DNA from 3 places in the Ruminococcus sp. Marseille-P328 genome. Region 1 is predicted to be linked to each of the others. Evidence: predicted binding sites of a transcription regulator. Region 1 holds the regulator's gene; each other region holds the start of a gene.
The links. The regulator HrcA, encoded in region 1, represses chaperone genes, less so after heat shock. The targets are predictions, from matches to a motif close to TGTTAGCACTCNNNNNNNNNGAGTGCTAACA.

Region 1 (7,466 bases):
TGCTATCGCCGGCACTGCCTGCAGGACGATTGCCGCATGCCTCGTCAAATTTGCGGAGAGCTTCTTTCGCGTCCTCATTCAGGTTGGTTGGTACCTGAACAACCAGAGTTACGTAGTGATCACCGCGAACATTCTTGTTTCGAAGGGACGGAACACCTTTTCCCTTCAGACGGATTCTGGTATCTGTCTGAGTTCCTGGTTTCACTTCATAGAGAACTTCTCCATCTACTGTATTCAGTTTGACTTCGCCGCCAAGCGCTGCCTGTGCATAAGTAATCGGTGCAGTAGAGTAAATATTCATATCCTGTCTCTGGAAAATCGGATGGCGTGCTACATTTACTTCTACCAGCAGATCGCCTCTCGGACCTCCATTTGTGCCAGGTTCACCTTTATCACGGATACGGATACTCTGACCATTGTCAATACCAGCTGGAATAGATACCTTAATTTTTTTGCGATTGGAAATGTAGCCGGTACCACGGCAATCCGGACATTTATCTTTGATAATTTTGCCAGTACCATGACAATCCGGACACACCTGAACGTTACGAACCATGCCAAACATGGACTGCTGGGTGTAAACGATCTGTCCTTCACCATTACATTTCGGACAGGTAACCGGTGAGGTACCAGCCTTAGCTCCAGAACCGTGACAGGAAGTACATTCATCTTTCAGAGTAATCTCAAGTTCTTTCTCACAGCCAAATACAGCATCCTCAAAGGTGATATTCACGCGTGCACGCAGGTTTGCACCCTTCATAGGTCCATTATTGGCACGTCTGCGGCTTCCGCCGCCTCCAAACAGATCTCCGAAAATATCTCCGAAGATATCACCCATGTCTGCGCCGGAGAAATCAAAGCCGCCGAAACCGCCTGCTCCGCCACCGCCGCCGTTTTCAAAAGCGGCATGACCAAACTGATCATACTGTCTTCTCTTGTCCGGGTCACTTAAGACGCTGTAAGCCTCTGTTGCCTCTTTGAATTTCGCTTCAGCTTCCTTATCTCCCGGATTTACGTCGGGATGATACTTCTTGGCAAGCTGACGATATGCTTTTTTTAATGTAGCGTCATCGGCGCTCTTATCAACGCCTAAGACTTCATAGTAATCTCTTTTATCAGCCATGATTTCTTTCTTTTCCTAACTTTTTGTATTTGGTTATCTTATGGAAGACGCCAGCGGCGCATTTCTGTAATATGTCTTTCACCACCACTGCCCGGTCATGAATCATGACCGGGCTGTAGTTTCATGTTCCGAAATATTGGAACTTATTATTCAATTAAACCTCTTTGTAGTCAGCATCTACAACATCATCGCCGTAACCAGCCTCGTTACCGCCCTGGGAAGCTCCTCCCATGTCCGGTCCAGGGCCTGCCTGACCAGCACCACCCTGTGGGTTCTGTGCTTCATACATCTTTGCGAAAAGCTTCTGAGCACTTTCCATCATCTTCTCCTGAGCAGCTTTGATCTCAGCGACCTGAGCATCTCCGATCTCATCTGTATTTGCATATTTAGCAAGGATATCTTTTAATGCATTTAAGTCAGCCTCTACGGAAGCTTTGTCATTTGCATCCAGTTTATCGCCTGCTTTTTTCAGTGCATTCTCAACCTGGAATACCATGGAGTCTGCATTGTTCTTTGTATCAATTGCCTCTTTACGTTTCTTATCCTGAGCTTCGAACTCAGCAGCTTCTTTAACAGCCTTGTCAATATCAGACTCGGACATGTTAGAACCAGCTGTGATTGTAATGTGCTGCTCTTTACCTGTTCCAAGATCCTTAGCAGATACATTTACGATACCGTTGGCATCAATATCGAATGTAACCTCGATCTGCGGAACACCACGACGTGCTGGCGGGATTCCATCCAGACGGAACTGTCCAAGGGACTTGTTGTCTTTCGCGAACTGACGCTCACCCTGTAATACATTGATATCTACAGCGGTCTGATTATCAGCTGCTGTGGAGAAAATCTGGCTCTTCTTGGTCGGGATTGTTGTATTTCTCTCGATCAGACGTGTTGCAATACCACCCATTGTCTCGATGGACAGGGAAAGTGGAGTAACATCAAGAAGAAGGATGTCACCTGCACCAGCCTCACCGGAAAGCTTACCACCCTGGATAGAAGCACCAAGTGCAACACACTCATCTGGGTTCAAGGCCTTGCTTGGCTCTTTGCCAGTTAACTGTCTTACTTTATCCTGTACAGCCGGGATACGTGTAGATCCACCAACCAGAAGCACCTGTCCAAGATCAGAAGCAGTAAGACCTGCATCAGAAAGTGCACGGCGAACCGGCTCTGCTGTTTTCTCAACAAGATCGTGTGTAAGTTCGTCAAATTTAGCTCTTGTAAGGTTCATATCAAAATGCTTCGGTCCTTCAGCTGTTGCTGTGATGAATGGCAGGTTGATATTGGTTGTTGTTGCGGAAGAAAGCTCTTTCTTAGCTTTCTCAGCAGCTTCTTTCAGTCTCTGAAGAGCCATCTTATCGTTGCTTAAGTCAACGCCCTCTGTTCTCTTGAACTCAGAAAGCATATAGTCTGTAATTCTCTGGTCAAAGTCATCACCACCAAGACGGTTGTTACCAGCTGTTGCCAGAACTTCGATAACTCCATCACCAATCTCAATAATGGAAACATCGAATGTACCACCACCAAGATCATAAACCATGATCTTCTGCTCTTTCTCATTGTCAAGACCATATGCAAGAGCTGCTGCTGTAGGCTCGTTGATAATACGTTTTACATCAAGGCCTGCAATCTTACCAGCATCCTTGGTTGCCTGACGCTGAGCATCATTGAAATATGCCGGAACAGTGATAACTGCTTCTGTAACAGACTCTCCAAGGTATCCTTCAGCGTCTTTTTTCAGTTTCTGAAGAATCATAGCGGAAATTTCCTGTGGGGAATATTTCTTATCATCAATTGTTACACGGTAATCTGTACCCATCTCTCTCTTGATGGAAGAGATTGTTTTCTCTGCGTTTGTTACTGCCTGGCGTTTTGCAGGCTCACCTACCAGACGCTCACCTGTCTTTGTGAATGCTACAACAGATGGTGTTGTTCTGGATCCTTCTGTATTTGCGATAACGGTTGGCTGTCCACCTTCCATAACAGCTACACAGCTGTTTGTTGTACCTAAATCAATACCAATGATTTTTCCCATGATAATTTTCCTCCTGTTTAAAAATTCATGGTTGCTGTCCATTACACGAACAGTAACATTTATACTTTGTTTTTAGAAAATGTCGATGAAGTTTAATTCTCCAAGCTGCTTTCTGTTAATTAGCAACTTTTACCATACTGTGTCTTACAACGAAATCCTTGTAAGTATATCCCTTCTGGAATTCCTCTACGACGATGTTCTCGCCAACGGATTCGTCCTCCACATGCATCACTGCATTATGCAGATTCGGATCAAATTCCTTACCTACAGCCTCGATTGGCTTCACACCCATCTCATCAAAAGCTGTCATCATCTGCCTGTAGATCATCTTCATGCCTTCTGCAAATGAATCATCCTCCGGTGCCTGTGCAAGACCTCTTTCGAAGTTATCCACGATCGGAAGCATTTTTTCAACGATGTCCCTGGCGCCGATGATGTACATGCTGGATTTCTCCTTCTCCGTTCTTTTACGGTAGTTATCGAATTCAGCCATGCTGCGCTTCAGTCTGTCTGTAAGCTCCTCGACCTGCTGTTCAAATTTATCTTTCTCTTTTTTCTTCTTACCGAAGAAAGAAGTTTTTGTCTTGGTTTCCGGTTCCTTCTGAGATTCGGTTCCCTGATCTGACTGCTCAGTTTCTTCTGTCTGTGCAGGTTCCTCGGAAGTCTCCTCTTCTGCTGTCTGGGCTGTATCTGCTGCCTCTTCTTCGCTTCCGTCTGTTACCGGAATGTCAACTGCTTCTTCCTGTACTTCGGCTTCTTTATTCATTTCTTCTGACACGCTTTCAACCGCCTTTCTAGGTTTTCTTATTTACCATTTCGTCAAGCTGGACTTTTAATTTCTTTAAGCTGTCCACTACATTCTCGTAATCCATTCGCTTGGGACCGATGATTCCAATAGTTCCACGCATTCCATCTCCCAGCTCATAAGTAGCTGTGACCACACTGCAGTCTTTCATGGTACGTACCGGAACTTCATCCCCGATGTATATCTGAACTCCTGTGTTCTCCGAGTCTCCCATTTCCTCACGGACCATATCCGCAAGTTCCTGCTTATCCTCGAAAGTAGAAATCAGCTCACTGGCTCTGGATGTATCTGCAAGCTCTGGATACTTAAATATGTTGGTCGCTCCCGACGTATATACTTTCATATCTTCTTCGTCCACGTGAATTGTAGCTGCAACTGCGTCCAGCACATCTGCAACCACACCACTGTGGCTACCCGCCTGTTCTTTTAATCTGGCAATCATGCCCAGATTAATATCCTGGATGGGTACGCCGTTCAGGTTCGTGTTAAGAAGAAGATTCAACTTCAGGATCGTCTGATCATCCATCTCCTCATCAATATTAATGATCTGGTTCCGAATGACATTACCCTCACATACAACTACGGCAATCAGCTGCCGCTCATTGACTCGTGAAAGCTGAATGAACTTCAGGGTGCTTCCCTTATACTGGGGAACCGCAACCATAGCCGCATAATTGGTATCCGTGGCAAGAACCTTCGCCACCTGCCTGAGCACCTTATCCATCTTATCTGATTTCTCAATCATCAGATCACGGATTTCTGCGATCTCGGCTTCCTTCTCCCTGGTAAGCTCATCTACATAAAGGCGATAGCCTTTATCTGATGGAATTCTTCCGGCTGAGGTGTGGGGCTGTACGATGTAGCCCATATCCGTCAGGTCGGACATCTCATTTCGGATAGTAGCAGAGCTGACATTCAGATCCGGATACTTGGAAATAGTTCTGGAGCCTACAGGCTCGCCTGTTTCCATATAAGTTTTGATGATTGCTTTCAGTATTTTCCGTTTGCGCTCATCTAATACTTCATCCATGAAATATCTGCTCCTTCCTGAAAAGCAGACGGTCAAACCTGATTCTGATTTCCGTCTGGCTTCTTCGAATTCCTTTTGTTAGCACTCATTATTTAGGAGTGCTAACATCTATGTTCTTAAGATACACCTCAGTATTCCTTTTGTCAATATTTTTTACAAATTTTTTTCATCTTTTTTGATAGTTTTTACCCTATACTTTACCATTCTGGCTAAATTCTCCTTACTGCAATACTTTTTTTGGACAGCAAGGATACTATCAGGTATCTGCCAACGCAGTCTTATGTTTGCTGCCGCATAAATGAAAAAGATGCCTTGAGAAAATTTTCCCTGGCATCTTCTTTCCTATATAGGAATACCGCCCATAGGCGACATGTCCGTTTTGTAACTGTTCAGCACCTTCACAGTTATATGTTTCGCAAAACAGCCCCTGCTGAATAGCAGCCTCTATTTTTTATAATTTTCCAGATAGTCAAGAACTGCTGTCGGCTCATCCAGAAAGACTACCAGATCCAGCACGGAAAAATCCATGAATTTCTCTTCTGCTGTGTACTCCAGCAATGCTTTCATCTTGTCATAATATCCGTCAATGTTATACAGCACAATTGGGCGGTCAATACGTTTCAGGCTTTTCAAGGTAAAAATCTCAAAAAATTCCTCGTAGGTACCAATTCCGCCAGGTGCTACGATCGTAGCATCTGATTTTTCTTCCAGAAGTTTTTTGCGCTCTCTCATATTCTCTGTGAAAATAAATTCCGTGCATTTCTCATACAGAACTCCAGGCTGGTCAAAAAATCGGGGAGCAATTCCAAGTATGTAACCATTTTCTGCTGCCACGCCTCTGGCTGCTGCTCCCATCATTCCGGTAGCCCCGCCGCCAAACACCAGACCGTGACCTCTTTTTCCCATTGCTCTTCCAAGCTCTTCTGTTTTTTCATAATAAATGTTTTTAAGCAGTGCACTTGAAGCGCCATATACACATATGTTCAATCTGTTATCCCCCTTATTTTTTCTTCTAAACACAGGTGCAGCCTACCTGCGGCAGCACCATATACGAAAGTCAGCTGGCATATCTTTTCCAGTCAGCTTCCGGCAGCCGCGCAAAACACCATATTTGCCACACCGCACAAAACCATCACCAGAATAGGATTCATTTTAAATTTTCTTAAAAGCACCAGTGCGGCAGTAAAGAACACCACCATTCGAATGCATATGTTTTCCCGAAACAGTTCCACTGCACCATTTATAAAAAAAGATGATACTAAAATGGTAACTCCTGCCTTGGCGATCATGGCCACAACCGCCGGGCGAAGGGATGTAAGAGTTCCCTGGAGAAGGGACATTTTCCGGTATTTCGTGTAAATATATGCCAGCAGGGTTACAATTATACAGGAGGGTAAAATACAGCCAAGAGTAGCCACCACTGCGCCGCCAGGACCCGCAATCCTGGTTCCTACAAAGGTTGCAGAATTTACTGCAATAGGGCCAGGAGTCATCTCTGCAATGGTCACAAGATTCGAAAAAGTTTCCATGGAAAGCCAGCCATGCATAGTCACTACCTGTTCCTGTATAAGAGGCATTGCTGCATATCCGCCCCCAAAGCTTAATGCACCGATCTGAAGGAAGCTGAAAAAGAGCTGAAGATAAATCATTTTTTGCTGCCCTCCTTCACAAGTGTACGCGCAAATCCAAATACAGCCACAATAAGTATTATATAAATAATGTTTACCTTCAGAAAATAGCTTACACAAAAACTGATGACCATAATAACCACATTTACCCAGTCTTTTGACTTCGCCACGTTTTTTCCCATGTCGTATACCACGGAAATGATCACAGCACCTACGCCGGCAGTCATACCTTTCAAAAGAGCTGCTATGTAATAATTAGAGCAGAATGCATCATAAAACAAGGAAATCAGAGACAGGATCACCATTGGCGGAATAATAGCCCCCAGAACCGACAGCAGCATTCCCGGTATTCCCCCAAGCTTGTATCCCACCACAATTGCTCCGTTTACTGCAATTGCTCCTGGAGATGACTGTGCGATTGCCACCAGATCCAGCATTTCTTCCTCATCGATCCAGTGATATTGATCCACAAATTTCTCTTTCAATAAAGTAACGATCACATATCCGCCGCCAAAAGTAAACGTACTAAGATATAACGAGGCAAAAAAAAGCTTCCTCAGCACATATCTTTTATTCTTTTGTTTTTCTTCCATTTCCGGCACTCCTAATAATTCTGCATGATTTCTGCGCATCGCGAAGCGTGTTACTGGTCAGGTCGTGAACAATCACGCTTTTCTTTTTTAAGATAACGCACTATAGGTATGTCTGTCAATTAAAGTTTTGGAATGCTTCTGCATTTCAGAGGGCAGAACAAATATTCGATTCTGCTGTACTTTTATAAAAAAGGATGCTATACTGAAAACAGTTAAAGCGTGTTTGATTTTATAAAAGAAAGGACTCAT
Region 2 (7,466 bases), on a different contig from region 1:
TTATCCTGTTTCAAGAGAAGAGCTTCTGGAATATATAAAAACAGGGGAGCCTATGGATAAAGCAGGAAGCTATGGAATCCAGGGGAAATTTGGAATTTACGTAAAAGGAATCTGCGGAGACTACAATAATGTGGTTGGGCTTCCTGTAGGAAGACTGGTTTATGAACTTAAGAAAATGAAAATCAATATAAGGGGAATGAGAAAATGATAAAAGCATGTATTTTTGATCTGGACGGAACTTTAGCCTACACATTGGATTCCATGGCTGTTGTAGGAAATGAAGTTGTAAGAAAATACGGTTTGAAACCAATGCCTATAGAAAATTACAGATATTATTGCGGAAACGGTGCTGACATGCTGGTGAAAAGACTTCTGGTCGATGCAGGAGATCCGGAATTGCTGCACTATGAGGAAGCAAGAGCGTTATATAGAAAAGAATTTGATAAAGACCCATTTTACAAAATACAGCATTATCCGGGAATGCCGGAAACCTTAAAAGAGTTGAAAAAAAGAGGCGTGAAGCTGGGGGTGTGCTCAAATAAACCACATGAAGCAGCCGTGAAAGTGGTAGAAAGAATGTTTGGGTCTCAGATTTTTGATGCAGTTATGGGACAGAGTGATTCTGTAAGAAAGAAACCAGCACCGGATGGTCCGCTTAAAATCGCGGAGCAGTTTGGAATTAAGCCAGAAGAGTGTATGTATCTGGGAGACTCCGGAACAGACATGCAAACTGGAAAAGCAGCCGGGATGTACACGGTAGGTGTTCTGTGGGGATACAGGGAAAAAGAAGAACTGCTGAAAAATGGAGCGGACTATCTTGTGGATTCTCCAGAGGATATTCTTGATTTATATGAGGAAAAATGCGAAGAGTAAAATTTTGATAATTATTCAGCATGCTCTAAACAGTTATAACTTTTATTATAAAACAGGAGGTCGGAAAAATGTATACAGAGGAGTGTATTCAGACATTTTTGGAAAAACAGGAGCAGCTTTTTGATGAACCGGTTGCAGAAACTTACGAAGAAGCAGAGGAATTCCTGGAGGATTGCATGGCTGTAGTTGCAGATTCTATTGACGAAGTGCGAAAATATCTGTCTGGAATGGGTGCAGATGTGGATGGCATGAGTAATGAAGAATTAGAAGAAGCAAGTGAAGTATTTGCCCTTCCAGATGGAAAATATCTGATTGTGGAGGGATGATCTTTTGAAGCAGAGGTTTGCAGCTGCAGAGTAACTGACTTTCACATAAGGTGATGAAACTGGCGAAAAGGCAGTATGTCCGGTTGGAATTCCGAACAGTTATCGGATAAATTCATATTACATAAGTATAAAATCAGGTTGCTATAATGACACTAAACAAGAGAACATAATGTGTTACTGTTCAGAAGAGAAGATACATCCCATAAGATGTTTTCCGGAGAAAGAAGTGACCAGCAACTATCGCGTTATGGTTCACTGGCAATGTTCCGCGAGGTGTTTTTTGTAAACAAATTTCACAGAAAACCCGAGAATCTGGGCGCGGAATCATGCGGATGCATGATTCCTGTGCAGCGCGAAGTGGTTGCGGTGCGCGGAGCGAACAGTAGCACTGTCACATGCACTGTAAGAATTACAATAAAATAAAAGTGCTTGTGAAAATGTTTAAAATATGTTACAATAATGTTACAGGTCAGCCTAAAAGGGGAATGTAAAGGAGGATGGCATATGAGACCTAGGAAAATTATAGCAATGGTCATGACTTTTCTTATGATGCTTTCATTGCTTCCGTCTCTGGTATTTGCGGCAGCAGCACCAGAGGGAGAACTTGGAGGTCAGCTTAAGATTAAGGGAACTGCAGCTGTAGGCTCTGAGCTTAGCGCCGATTATGAAAAGGTTACACCGGAAGGACTTACAGACGATTATGTAACGTTCAGCTGGTCAAGAAAAGTTGGAGATCAGCTCACTGAAGTAGGCACTGAGAAGACCTATAAGCTTGTTGATGAAGATCTTGGAAATAAGATCGAGCTGAAAATTACCGGAAAGACCGAAATGGGCATAACCGGAGAACTGAAAGTAAATACAGTTGAAATTGTGGCTACACCGGAAGAGGCTCCGGAAGAGGCAACCGAGCTTCCAGAGGAAGGGCAGGAGGCTGCACCGGCAGAGGAAGCCCCTGTTCAGGAAATTGCAGCAGAGGATACACCTGCGGAAGGTTCCCAGACAGATGAGAACACACAGCCGGCTCAGGATGTAGCAGAAGATACACAAACCGAGGAAGTAATTGACATTGGTGCTGATGAACCAACTGATTCTTCCGCTGATGTTATGCAGCCGGCAGATGGACAGGACACAGAGAATTCTGCTGACAATTCCCAGTCTGAGATCACTACAGATGACAGTGTGATTAACATTGGAACAGAAGGCTATCTGGAAGTTCCTGAGAATGGACAGGCTGAGGCTGCAAATCAGGGAGCATCAGCTGAATCCCCTGCCAAGCAGGAACCTGTGTATACAGCAGAAATTGTTACAGAAAATACTGCAGAAGATGGTACTGCAGTACTTGATTTTGGAACCGTAAATGCAGGCTTCACACAGGAAAATGCAAACTCTTCCATGACTAAGAATGTAACTGTTAAGAATACTGGCAACAGCACTCTTAATTTCAAAGAAATCAGTCCGGAACATTTTATGGTGAAGGATCTGGGTTCTCTTGAGGCTGGAGAATCAGTTGATGCATGGGTTATGCCAAGAGAAGGTACAGCTGTTGGAGAATACAGTGATACGATCACTTATGAAACAGAGGAAGGTGTAAAGGTTTCCTTTATTGCAAAGCTTACAGTAGCTGAGCAGAAGCAGGATGATACGAATACAGATCAGCAGCCAGCAGAGAAACCAGCTACACCGGAAACCACCCCGGAAGTGACACCAGAGGTAACTCCAGAAGTGACACCAGAAGTCACCCCAGAGGTAACTCCAGAAGTGACACCAGAAGTCACCCCAGAGGTAACTCCAGAAGTCACCCCAGAGGTAACTCCAGAAGTGACACCAGAAGTCACCCCAGAGGTAACTCCGGAAGTAACACCAGAAGTCACCCCGGAAGTGACTCCGGAGATTACTCCAGCTCCTTCATTTACTACCGACATTTCCGAAGTGAAATTCGACAGTAAAGAAGCTGGTTACAAAGAAGCACCGGCTGCAGTTACAATCAATGTATCCAATACTGGAAATGTGAAATTAACCGGTATTGCTGTAAGTGTAAGCGGAAACGAATTTACAGTAAGTGCTCCGTCTGCTTCAGAATTAGAGGCAAATGCAAACCAGTCTGTATCCTTTACTGTTGCACCGGCAGTTGGATTGGCAGCAGGAACCTATACACAGACTGTTTCCATTAAGACAGATCAGACAGATTACCTGAATATTCCAGTAAGCTTTACAGTAACAGAAGCTGCTGCCAAGCTTACAGCTGTAGGCAAAGTATCTGATATCAGTCTGGCAAACGGGGTTGAGAAGTCAGCAGCTGGACTGCAGCTTCCATCTACTGTTAAGATTACTACAAACAAGGGCGATATGAATGCCTCTGTAAAATGGGATGTAAAGGGCAGTGCATATAATCAGAACAGTACAGAAGCACAGAAGTTCTCTGTGAAAGGTACTGCTGCTCTTCCAGACGGTGTTACAAATCCGGATAACCTGAGCCTTGTAGTATCTGTTAATGTCACTGTAAGCCGTGGACCGATTGTATCTGATGCAGGGAATAACAGTATCACAGGAATCAGCTCCGATGGAAACTATACTACAGAGACCAAGATTACTTTCACTGCAGTTGGCGCAGGTATGGATATTGAAAATCCGATTAAGGGAGATGTAAGATATCAGCCGCTGAACTGGGAGGTTCTTGAGGCAAGAAGCTGGGACGGCGCACCATATTCTGCAACTTTCCGCATGGGCAAGAATGGAAATTATACTTTGACTGTCACATATAATCAGCAGCAGTTTGATGGAAGCAACTGGGTAAACACTGGAACACAGGATACCAAGCAGGTTAATTTCACTGTAAATGCTGCACCGAATCAGACTCTGACACCGGCTGCAGACAAAACAGATGCAAATCAGAAGAATGCAGTAAAGACCGGGGATAATACTCCAATCCTCCCATTTGTAATTATTCTGATTGTTGCGATTGTCTTAATTGCAGGAATTCTTGTTTACCGCAATAAGAAAAAATAATAGTGGATTCTCAAATAAACAGTAATTGTGAATGAGAGCAGAACGAATGAGGGAGACCAGAAATGGTCTCCCTTCTTTTAATAATAATTACTAGGTTACTGTTCACTCCGTGACCAGTAACACGCTTCGCGATGCACAGAAATCATGCATTCGCATGATTTCGCGCTGAGATTCTCGGGTTTTCTGTGAACTTTGTTCACAAAAAACACCTCGCGGAATGTTACCAGTGAACAGTAATATTACTAGCACTCAATTAAAATGAGTGCTAAATTTTCCTTGACTTTTAGTCAGTTTGGTATTACTATAGTTTGTATAATTAAGAAGACAAAGGAGAGTGAGCTGCATGGCTGAGAAGCATGGTAGTTTATCAATTAACAGTGAAAATATTTTTCCAATTATAAAGAAATGGTTATATTCTGATCACGACATTTTTGCAAGAGAGTTAATCTCCAATGGTTGTGATGCAATTACGAAGCTTAAGAAACTTGATGTTATGGGTGAATACACACTTCCGGATGATTACAAAGCTGAAGTACAAGTTATTGTGAATCCGGAAGAGAAGACTTTGAAGTTTATTGATACAGGTCTTGGTATGACGGCCGATGAAGTGGAAGAGTATATTACACAGATTGCTTTTTCAGGAGCTACTGAGTTTCTTTCCAAATATAAAGATAAGACCACGGATGATCAGATCATCGGTCATTTTGGACTTGGCTTTTATTCAGCATTTATGGTAGCAGATGAAGTTCATATTGATACTCTTTCTTATAAAGAGGGCGCTGCTCCAGTACATTGGACCTGTGATGGTGGTACAGAGTATGATATGCAGGAAGGCAATAAGACTACAGTTGGTACTGAAATTACTCTGTTTTTAAATGATGAGAGTACAGAGTTTTCCAACGAATATCGTATGAGAGAGATTATTGAGAAATATTGTTCTTTCATGCCGGTAAATATCTATCTGTCTAAGGAAAATGCACCGCAGGAGTATGAGACCATTGATGAGGCTGAGCTTCGTGATGATGATGTAATTGTAGAGCGTATCCACGAGGATGCTAAGACTGAGGAGAAAGAGAATGACAAAGGTGAGAAAGAAGTCGTAGAAGTATCTCCTGCAAAAGATAAAGTAAAAATCAATAAACGTCCGGTATCTTTAAGTGATCCGGAGCCATTGTGGATGAAACATCCAAACAGTTGTACAGATGAGGAATATAAAGAGTTTTACCGTAAAGTCTTTATGGATTATAAGGAGCCTTTGTTCTGGATTCATTTGAACATGGACTATCCGTTTAACCTGAAAGGTATTCTGTACTTCCCGAAGATCAATACAGAATATGATTCCATTGAAGGTACGATCAAACTGTACAATAACCAGGTATTTATCGCAGATAACATCAAGGAAGTAATTCCAGAATTTCTGCTTCTTCTGAAAGGTGTAATTGATTGTCCGGATCTTCCACTGAATGTATCCAGATCCGCACTGCAGAACGATGGCTTCGTGAAGAAGATTTCCGAGTATATTACAAAGAAAGTAGCGGACAAGCTTACCGGAATGTGTAAAACAGACCGTGAGTCCTACGAGAAATACTGGGATGATATCAGTCCATTTATCAAATATGGCTGCATTAAGGACAGCAAGTTCTCAGATAAGATGAATGATTATATCCTCTTCAAGAACATTGATGGCAAATATCTGACTCTGAAAGATTGCATCGAAGAGAACAGGAAACCAGAAGATGAGACTAAGACAGAAGAGACTGTTGAATCCACAGAAGAGAAGAAAGAGGACGGCGCGAAAGACGAGAAAGAGCCTGAGAAGACTACTATCTTCTATGTAACAGATGAGGTTCAGCAGAGTCAGTATATTAACATGTTCCGTGAGGCAAAGAAGGATGCTGTTATTCTGAAACACAATATTGACAGCGCTTTTATTTCCCATCTGGAGCAGAAGGATCAGACTATCCAGTTTAAGAGAATTGATGCAGATCTTACAGAAGAACTGCGTGGAGCGGAAGCTGCTGACGAGGAGACTTCCAAGACTCTTACAGAAGTATTCAGAGATGCATTGAAGAATGACAAACTGGAAGTGAAGGTTGAGAATCTGAAAAATGAAAAAGTTGCTGCTATGATGACCCTTTCTGAAGAGAGCCGTCGTATGCAGGATATGATGAAGATGTATAATATGTACGGCATGGATCCATCTATGTTTGGTGGTCAGGAAACTCTGGTTCTGAATGCGAAACATCCGTTGGTTCAGTTTGTAGCAGACAACAAGGATTCTGATAAGACCCCGGTTATTTGCGAGGAACTGTATGATCTTGCCATGCTGAGCCATAAACAGCTTTCACCGGAAGAGATGACCAGATTTGTTCAGAGAAGCAATGAAATTCTGCTTATGCTGACAAAATAAGTTATGACAAAAAGGGACAGACGCTTAAATGAGTATTGCATTTAGGACGCCTGTCCTTTTTATATGAAAAATTGGAAAAGTTTATCCTGTTATTCTGTTTTTCTATAGAATTTTATCTCGAAATCTCTAAAAAATATTACAATTTTCTTAATTTTTGTCTCAAAATGCTAAAAAAGGCAAATTTAACTCGTATTATATGTAGAGGCAAATCAAGGGCTGACTGCAGATGCAGAATCAGAAGTATAACTTATTGTGGGAGGGACAAAAATGAGAGAGGTATACGGCACGATACGCAAACTTGGTGCGACATCGAAATATAAAGGATATTATTTTGTGGCGGAAGCCATACGCATGACAATGGAATTTCAGGAAAGACCAATGAAGATTACAAAAGATATTTATCCAAGGCTTGCAAAGAAATTTAAATCCAAGCCATCTAATATTGAGCATGATATTCGTACAATTGTAAATGTATGTTGGGAAAATCATCGGGAAAGACTGGAAGAGATTGCCGGATATCCTCTGGAATACAGACCTACCAACAGTGAATTTATAGATATGATCGCCTTTTATCTGGGAGATGAAAAAGAAAGCAAGGTTCCAGACGTGGAATGCCAGAATAACTCTATTGGAAAATTAATGGAGAACCTATTCTGACAGGATTAAACTTCTTCTACAGATAATCCGCTGCGATGAAAAAAATCCATCACATATTGCTCCCAAAGGTGGTCCAGTTCTTTACCGGGAAGAAAGGTTTTCATAGATGTTCCGGTAATACAAAACAAGGTCTTATTTTTATATTGGAGATTCAAATACAGGCCTGTTATCAGTTCGGGAGAAATTGAAAATGC
Region 3 (7,466 bases), on a different contig from region 1:
AGTCGGTAGTTCCATACAATCAGATAGTCTTCCCTGAAATTCCATTAACTGTGTATCAGTTGGCAATTCTCCGAATAAAAGAAGATATGCTCCTTCTTCAAAGACAAACCTTTTTCCTTTACTTCCTGTTACTAAATCTTTTATATTATAACCACGATAAGATAACTCGCCATCACATGGACTCTTTACTCCATCACGATATTCAAAAGCTTTTATATCAGAAATATTTGTAAGCCCCGTCAACACACCTTGGCCTTTTTCATCTCGTAAGCCTCTTTTTACACCATACTCTGAATATAGATTCTTACTAATGCTATCATTTTGTTCACAAAAAATTGCTTGCTGTTTCATATAATTTTCCAAATTGCTCATTTGAATCGCTCCTTTCATTCTGTTACGAACTTACATACTATACTCAGATATTCTTGTTTCCAGAGCATTCAGCATTGTCTGTTCTTTTTCTTATTCTTATTCATTAGCAATACAATACAATGGAAAACTCAATTTAACCTCAACAAGGTTTGTTTTTTCATCCATGCAAAATCTTCTTTGTACAACAGACTGTTAGATATAGCAAAAACGGCCTTTCAAAAACAGTTAACTTCTAAATCAACTGTTTTTTGAAAGGTCGTTTCATCAGATTCTTATAGCAATCCAGCAAATAATCTCATAAATAATTGTCCTAGTCGCAAATATGCACTTCGTCCGGTTTGATATTGGTCTGTCACATCACGACATTCTCCCATCGTTCTTATCAGATCATTTTTTATTTCCACAACTGCCTGACAATCTGCCATAAAACAACCGTTTTCAAAATGGTGATATAAACTTCGATAATCCAGATTAATTGTTCCACAAGTTGCCATACAGTCATCTGCCACACTCATTTTTGCATGACAGAAACCAGGAGTCCACTCATAAACACGAACACCATGTTTAACTAATCCATGATAAAAAGAACGAGTTATATTATAAATGAATTTTTTATCAGGGATACCAGGTGTGATAATTCTTACGTCTACCCCTCGCTTAGCAGCCAGACATAACGCATGCGTCATTTCATCTGTTATGATTAGATATGGAGTCATAAACCAACAATATTTTTCAGCTTTATTTATCATACTGATATAAACTTCTTCTCCTACCTGCTCATTATCCATAGGGCTGTCTGCATAAGGTTGAACAAACCCAGTTTGCTGTGCCGCATAATCATAGTGGAAAAGGTATTTACTAAAATCAGAATCATTAGCAGCCTTAGCACTTACTGCATTCCACATTTCCAAAAATGTCACCGTAAGCGACTGAACAGCATCTCCTTCTAAACGAATACCTGTATCTTTCCACTGTCCATACGGGTGTGTGTAATTAAAATATTCGTTTGCTAGATTATATCCACCTGTAAATCCGACTTTTCCATCAATAACGGTTATTTTTCTATGATCACGATTGTTCAAAAACAGATTTAAACCTGGCATAAACGGATTGAATACACGGCAATGAATTCCTATTGCCTCCATCTTTTTCACAAAATCTGTGTTAATAAAGCCTATAGAACCCATATCATCGTAGAATACTCTAACTTCCACACCTGCTTTTACTCGCTCTTCCAGAACATCTTGAATCTTATGCCATGCTTCAGCGTCTTCTATCGCATGATATTCCATAAAGATAAACTTCTGTGCTTTCTCCAAATCCTTAAGCTGTGCCTCTAATCCTTTCACTGCTTCATCAAAATACACAATATCCGTATTCTGATAGATTGGATACTGCGAATTTCTTTGTATGTAACTTGCTATATTTCCTGCTTTCGGAATTGTTTCTTTTATTCTGCTCAAACACTCCTGACTGTCCGGAAGCATTGGTAACAATTTGCTATCAATTTCTGCATATCGCTCACGCATTTTATGTGTGCCACCATTCAAACCAATCAACAAATACAGGCCTACACCCATAATTGGGAAGATTAGAATTAAGATGACCCAAGGCATTTTCATAGAAGAGGTCTTATCTGATGCGTACAATCCCAAAACCAAGATTCCACTCAAAATCCTTGTAAATAAATTTATAATTTCTGCATATTCATTCAAGCGTGTTACGATAGTAATAATAAAAATCACTTCCAGAAGAATGCAGACTATGGAAAAACACAGCCGTTTTACCCCATTTTTTGTTTTTGCTTTGCCCTCTAAAGTATCTTGTTTCATATATATTCCGCCTTCCTACTTGCTCAGTTTTCTCCCTAAATTTCGTGGAACATACCAATTTTGTCTTTTATTCTCTGCATTTCATTATCTGCTTCAATGATAGCTCTTGCAGAATGAAGTAATTCTTCACTTATCTCATCATAGCCAGGCATTTCTTCAATTCCTTTTTTATAGCGAAGTTGATGTTCCAATGTTGCCCAGAAATCCATACCATTGGTTCGAATCTGTAATTCTACACGCATAGGTGTTTTACCCTTAGCAAAAAATACTGGTATTTCAACAATCATATGATAGCTTCGATAACCATTCGATTTTGGATTTTTTATATAATCTTTTATTTCAATAACTTTAATATCATCCTGTTGGGTAATCAAATCTGATATCATATAAATATCGTCAATAAACGCACAAACTATTCGAACGCCTGCTACATCATTGAGATATGTCTGTATATTTTCTGTTGTAAATTCATATCCCATCTTCTGCAGTTTATTGTAAATACTATTGGGCTTCTTAATTCTTGTTTTTATAAAAGAAATAGGATTTCGATTGTTCTCAGCTGAAAATTCATCATCCAAAACCTCAAGTTTAGTTTGTATCTCCCGAATAGCACAACGATACATCATCATTAAATTATAAAATTTCGTAGCATTATTTAAAAACTGTAGTGATTCCGGACTGTTCATCCTGAGTTTTTTTACTTCATCTTTTGTCATGGAACTTTCCTTTCTACCTCATCCCTGATTTCAAAACATTATTTATTTTGATAGTTGATTCGTTCTCCTTGAATTACTGGATAACAAATCATTTTATCACTATCCAGATTTTCTACATGCATATCTACTGCACTGATCTGATGGTTTTCATAAGTATTGTAATAATAAATACCTTTTGTAACATTACAACACGACGTATACAATGTGATTTCATATTTTCCATCCGCTACTTCGCAACATCCTCGTTGCTGATCCACAGATCCGAGAATGTGGAAGAATTGGCTAACGCTTTCTTCCTCTGATTCACCTGAAATTGCATTTACCTTTGTAAAAGCTACACGTACAAAGCGTGAGGAAGATGAGAGATCTCCCGGAAGACCTAATCCTCCCATACCTCTACTATATGCATCAAGAGCCAAATTTTCGCAGAAAGTATTTCTGGGCTGTTTAGGAGATAAATGCATATAATTATTTAGTTGAAACATCTGCTGTGGAAATGGCGGATTATTCGTAAGCACTCCTACTGGATTATCATAAATATGCAAACCATCTGACATAGATTCTACCGTAATTGACTCATTCTCATCAGAAATGATCCAGTGTAATTGTGCTAATGGCAATTGCTCGCTGAAAGGAGTATTAACAATATTAATTCGTTCAAGAAGCTCGCGAACTTCAACTAAAGAAGAACACTGACTTAAAATCCACGGAATAAATTCAAACTGTGCAATATTTTCCACATCTGGCTTAATCGCGGCATAAACAGCATTTCCGACAAAATTCAGTCCTGCCATTGCCACTCCTTTTTCATTCATAGCATCATAATACAAAGGATAATCCTCTGCAACATGAGCCATTCCAATAATTGCATAATGATTTTTCATATCGCCAACATGGCGAAAATTAAACGCATAATTACGTGGTGTAATTACTATCTGATCACCATAAGAGAATTCATAATCGAGGGTTCGTCCAAAGTAAAAATCTTTTGTTTTATAAGTTGCTGCTGTACACATGATCGTTTATCCTCCTAAATAGATTGAAATATGTCAATGAGTTTTTTTCTTGAACAATAGTATAGCACAATCTTTTATTTTGTTCCAACTTCATACATGATCATAACATGTAAACTTTAAACTATTTTCCTAGATTATTTCTCCATCAGTTTTTCAAACCAGGTATCCATAGCTAGGATGAATTGACCTACGTCTGGCAATTCTTGCAGCATTTCGTTTAGGGTTTTGTGCTTCACATATTTCTGCACATACACCCAAAAGACAACGCTACTGGCTTCTGATACAATGTCAGCTATGGTTTTGCGCATAAGCTCTTCAAATTCAGCAATTTCTTCTTTCGGAACAACATCATATGTGGTGACAGTATGGAGCCTCTCTATCTGGATGGACAGATCATCTGGATTCATAAACAAGAAACTCTTGAAGAAGGAGAAATCGGTGTCTTTTTCCTCGATGGTGATGCTTATGTAAAGAAATATCATCAATCTGATTCCGGTATCCAATTTATTTCTCTAAATAAAAAATATGCTCCTATCCAAGTCACTTCCGGCTCCACCTTAAAAACTTTTGGAAAAGTAGTTGGCTAATTTTAAAAGGCTGATGCATTAACAGTAAACTTGCAGGGCGTCTTTTTTCACCATTTTGCATGGCTTATAGCGTTCACAAAACACATTCACAAGTTTCACAAAATCATTCACAAAATCTTCACAAAAAATTAGCACTCACCTCTTGACAGTGCTAATAATGCGTGTTATATTACAGATAGAACAAAGGAAGAGAGATAAAAGAAAAGGTATTCCAGATGTTCGAAGAACTAGAAATGATAATACAGCAGACTGGATCGTGAAGATCTAGGGAGCTTTTGAAAGGAGATATGACTTATGTTAATGCCTAGTATTTTTGGAGAAAACTTATTTGATGATTTCTTTACACCATTCTATTATGATGACAAAGATGAGAAGAAAGCGGAAAAGAAGCTGTACGGAAGAAGAGCACAGAATCTCCTGAAGACAGATATTAAGGAAAAACCGGAAGGTTATGAACTGATTGTTGATGTTCCTGGCTTCAAGAAAGATGAAGTCAAAGTTGCATTGAAAGATGGTTACTTAACTGTCAGTGCAGCAAAAGGTCTGGATGAAGACGATGAAGATAAGAAGGGACACTACATCAGACGTGAACGTTACGCAGGAGCCTGCGAGCGAAGCTTTTATGTAGGCGAAGAAGTGACTCAGGAAGACATTAAAGGTGAATACAAACATGGTATCCTGAAACTGTTTGTTCCGAAGAAAGAAGCAAAACCAGTTTCCAATGATCCGAAATATATAACCATTGAATGATAATGATAACATCTGATTGATAAAAAGCTCGTGGTGTTGCCCGAAGATTTCGGGCAGTACCCTTTAAATATAATTGTAAGTAACAGTCGAAAGACTTGAATATAGATTTGTTTGTCATGAAAAGGAGATATGACTTATGTTAATGCCTAGTATTTTTGGAGAAAACTTATTTGATGATGATTGGATGAACTTCCCGTTTAACGATGAGTTTTGGGGCAAGAAGAATCCGCTTTATGGTAAACATGCGCAGAACATGATGAAAACGGATATCCGTGAAACAGACGGTAGCTATGAACTGGATGTCGATCTTCCGGGATTTAAGAAAGACGAGATTCAGGTACAGCTGAAAGATGGTTATCTGGTACTTTCTGCTGCAAAGGGACTGGATAAAGATGAAAAAGATAAAGAAGGTAATTATATCAGGCGTGAACGCTATGCGGGCAGCATGTGCCGAAGCTTTTATGTAGGCGATGCAGTAAGCGAAGAAGACATTCATGCAAAATATGAAGATGGTATTCTGAAACTGTCCGTGCCAAAGAAAGCACCTGAGAAAATAGAAAAAGATGGTTATATTGCCATTGAAGGTTAAGGAAATCTCCTTATAGTCGGGGCTGTCGCATCAATGATTAGGAAATCATAGGTGCGGCAGCATCTTTTTGCCGTTTTTAAGGCGAAATATTCTCTCCTTTCATTCTGTTTCTACAAGAAGGCGAACTTTAATAAACCTTTTCTGGAAAAAGGTTCGTTTTCAGGATTTACTTTTGACCTGTCAAAATCAGGCGGTTTGTTTGAGTGGAAATAAATGCCGCCCTGTCCTTCCTGCCTGAATCTTATAATGAAGCTTGTTTATGTTATACCCGATCGCCAGCAAGATACTCTGGGCGGTTACATTTGCTTTCCTTCGATATAAATATCGCCTGAATTCCATATACAAAAGTTCTTTTAATTCTATTACTATCTGTTCGTTCTCCATTTTCACCTAATCTCTTTACTCCAGTTTCAGCCTGCTCTTTGTTCTGTGTCTTCTGGGGAAGTACTTTGCCTCCCTTGGCTCCATAGAACAGCTCTGTGAGCGCTTCGGCATTTCACAAAACCTGTTTTACAAATGGCTTAAACTGTGGAACTCTCACAGACGGCGCTGGCTTGGTGTTCTGGATGACTCCGAGACTCAGCATAGTTACATTATAACATGTAACGGAGAGAAAGATGGTTGTCGTTAGCCATCTTTTTTTCTTTTTATGATAAAAATTTGGGGAGGGTGTGACTCGACATGAGTCACACCCTCCCTCTCTTAGAACTGTCTATTTGATATGCTCCCTTCTAGGTAGACAAGTGAAATAATAAAAACTTGTCACTTAGGAGGGAGCATATTTTATGTCTAAAAGAAAAGTATCTGTTGCGGATAAGATATATGCTGTAAATCTATATCTGGATGGAAAAGAAAGTCAACGGCGAATTGCCGATATGTTTGATGTAAGTCTCGCATCTGTCCAACAATGGATTCGAAACTATGAATCTATGGGAGCAAATGCATTCACATTGAAAGGGAATAAAAAATATTCCAAAGAATTGAAACAACAACAAGCAAAGTTATCTCTACTCCCGTTATCAAAGAATTGCCGCGCGCAGAGGTGGGAAAAGGGCTTTAATTGCAGTAGCCCATACCATGTTAATCGCGATCTATCATATACTAAAAGAGAAAGTTCCTTATCATGACCTTGGAGCGGACTACTACTCCGTTATCAATCAAGAAAAGATAATCAATAGGAATATTCGTACATTAGAAAAGTTAGGGGTAAATGTAATGATTCAGCCGAAATGAATCTCTTTAACTGTATAATTAAGAGAAGGAAATAAGCCCGCCAAAAGGCGAGCTTATTTAGAATACTTGTTTATAGGTTATCGCTGAACTACGTTTTCAGGACAGCCCCTCGATTTCATTCTAAGCAGCATTTTTTAAATCAAGGCTTAATTGTCCTGCCTGCTCCCATGTTTTTGTTGGTATTCCGCACGCATTCAACGCTTCTTCATACCGAACTCCATTATTAGTCAAATTCATACAGATCTTATAATGTTTAGGATGCGTTACAAGCATTCTTTGAAAACGGTTTGGTTCAGCCTCTAAGTGTGCGCCAAATCCGCAGAACATACATCCGGTTCTTTGTTCACCAGTCGTATAGTACTGTCCAAATT

Region 2: the regulator HrcA is predicted to act here: its motif matches at 4,446-4,476, upstream of htpG (molecular chaperone HtpG).
Region 3: the regulator HrcA is predicted to act here: its motif matches at 4,650-4,680, upstream of ACESTK_RS09100 (Hsp20/alpha crystallin family protein).

Annotation. Positions count from the first base shown of each region.
Region 1 covers NZ_CAXUBQ010000009.1:55,430-62,895, forward strand. The annotation lists gene dnaJ (molecular chaperone DnaJ) at 1-1,123, opposite strand, end outside; gene dnaK (molecular chaperone DnaK) at 1,278-3,161, opposite strand; gene grpE (nucleotide exchange factor GrpE) at 3,277-3,939, opposite strand; gene hrcA (heat-inducible transcriptional repressor HrcA) at 3,956-4,996, opposite strand; gene ACESTK_RS08230 (TIGR00730 family Rossman fold protein) at 5,441-5,983, opposite strand; gene ACESTK_RS08235 (chromate transporter) at 6,076-6,645, opposite strand; gene ACESTK_RS08240 (chromate transporter) at 6,642-7,217, opposite strand.
Region 2 covers NZ_CAXUBQ010000016.1:2,546-10,011, reverse strand. The annotation lists gene ACESTK_RS12160 (nucleoside triphosphate pyrophosphatase) at 1-208, shown strand, start outside; gene ACESTK_RS12155 (HAD family hydrolase) at 205-873, shown strand; gene ACESTK_RS12150 (glyoxalase) at 942-1,199, shown strand; gene ACESTK_RS12145 (hypothetical protein) at 1,704-4,205, shown strand; gene htpG (molecular chaperone HtpG) at 4,549-6,615, shown strand; gene ACESTK_RS12135 (sporulation initiation factor Spo0A C-terminal domain-containing protein) at 6,883-7,272, shown strand; gene ACESTK_RS12130 (DUF5721 family protein) at 7,278-7,466, opposite strand, start outside.
Region 3 covers NZ_CAXUBQ010000010.1:120,529-127,994, reverse strand. The annotation lists gene ACESTK_RS09130 (citrate/2-methylcitrate synthase) at 1-390, opposite strand, end outside; gene cls (cardiolipin synthase) at 645-2,204, opposite strand; gene ACESTK_RS09120 (GTP pyrophosphokinase family protein) at 2,240-2,920, opposite strand; gene bsh (choloylglycine hydrolase) at 2,959-3,936, opposite strand; gene ACESTK_RS09110 (hypothetical protein) at 4,071-4,343, opposite strand; gene ACESTK_RS09105 (S24 family peptidase) at 4,302-4,523, shown strand; gene ACESTK_RS09100 (Hsp20/alpha crystallin family protein) at 4,818-5,273, shown strand; gene ACESTK_RS09095 (Hsp20/alpha crystallin family protein) at 5,410-5,862, shown strand; gene ACESTK_RS09090 (helix-turn-helix domain-containing protein) at 6,648-6,989, shown strand; gene ACESTK_RS09085 (phosphoadenosine phosphosulfate reductase family protein) at 7,216-7,466, opposite strand, start outside.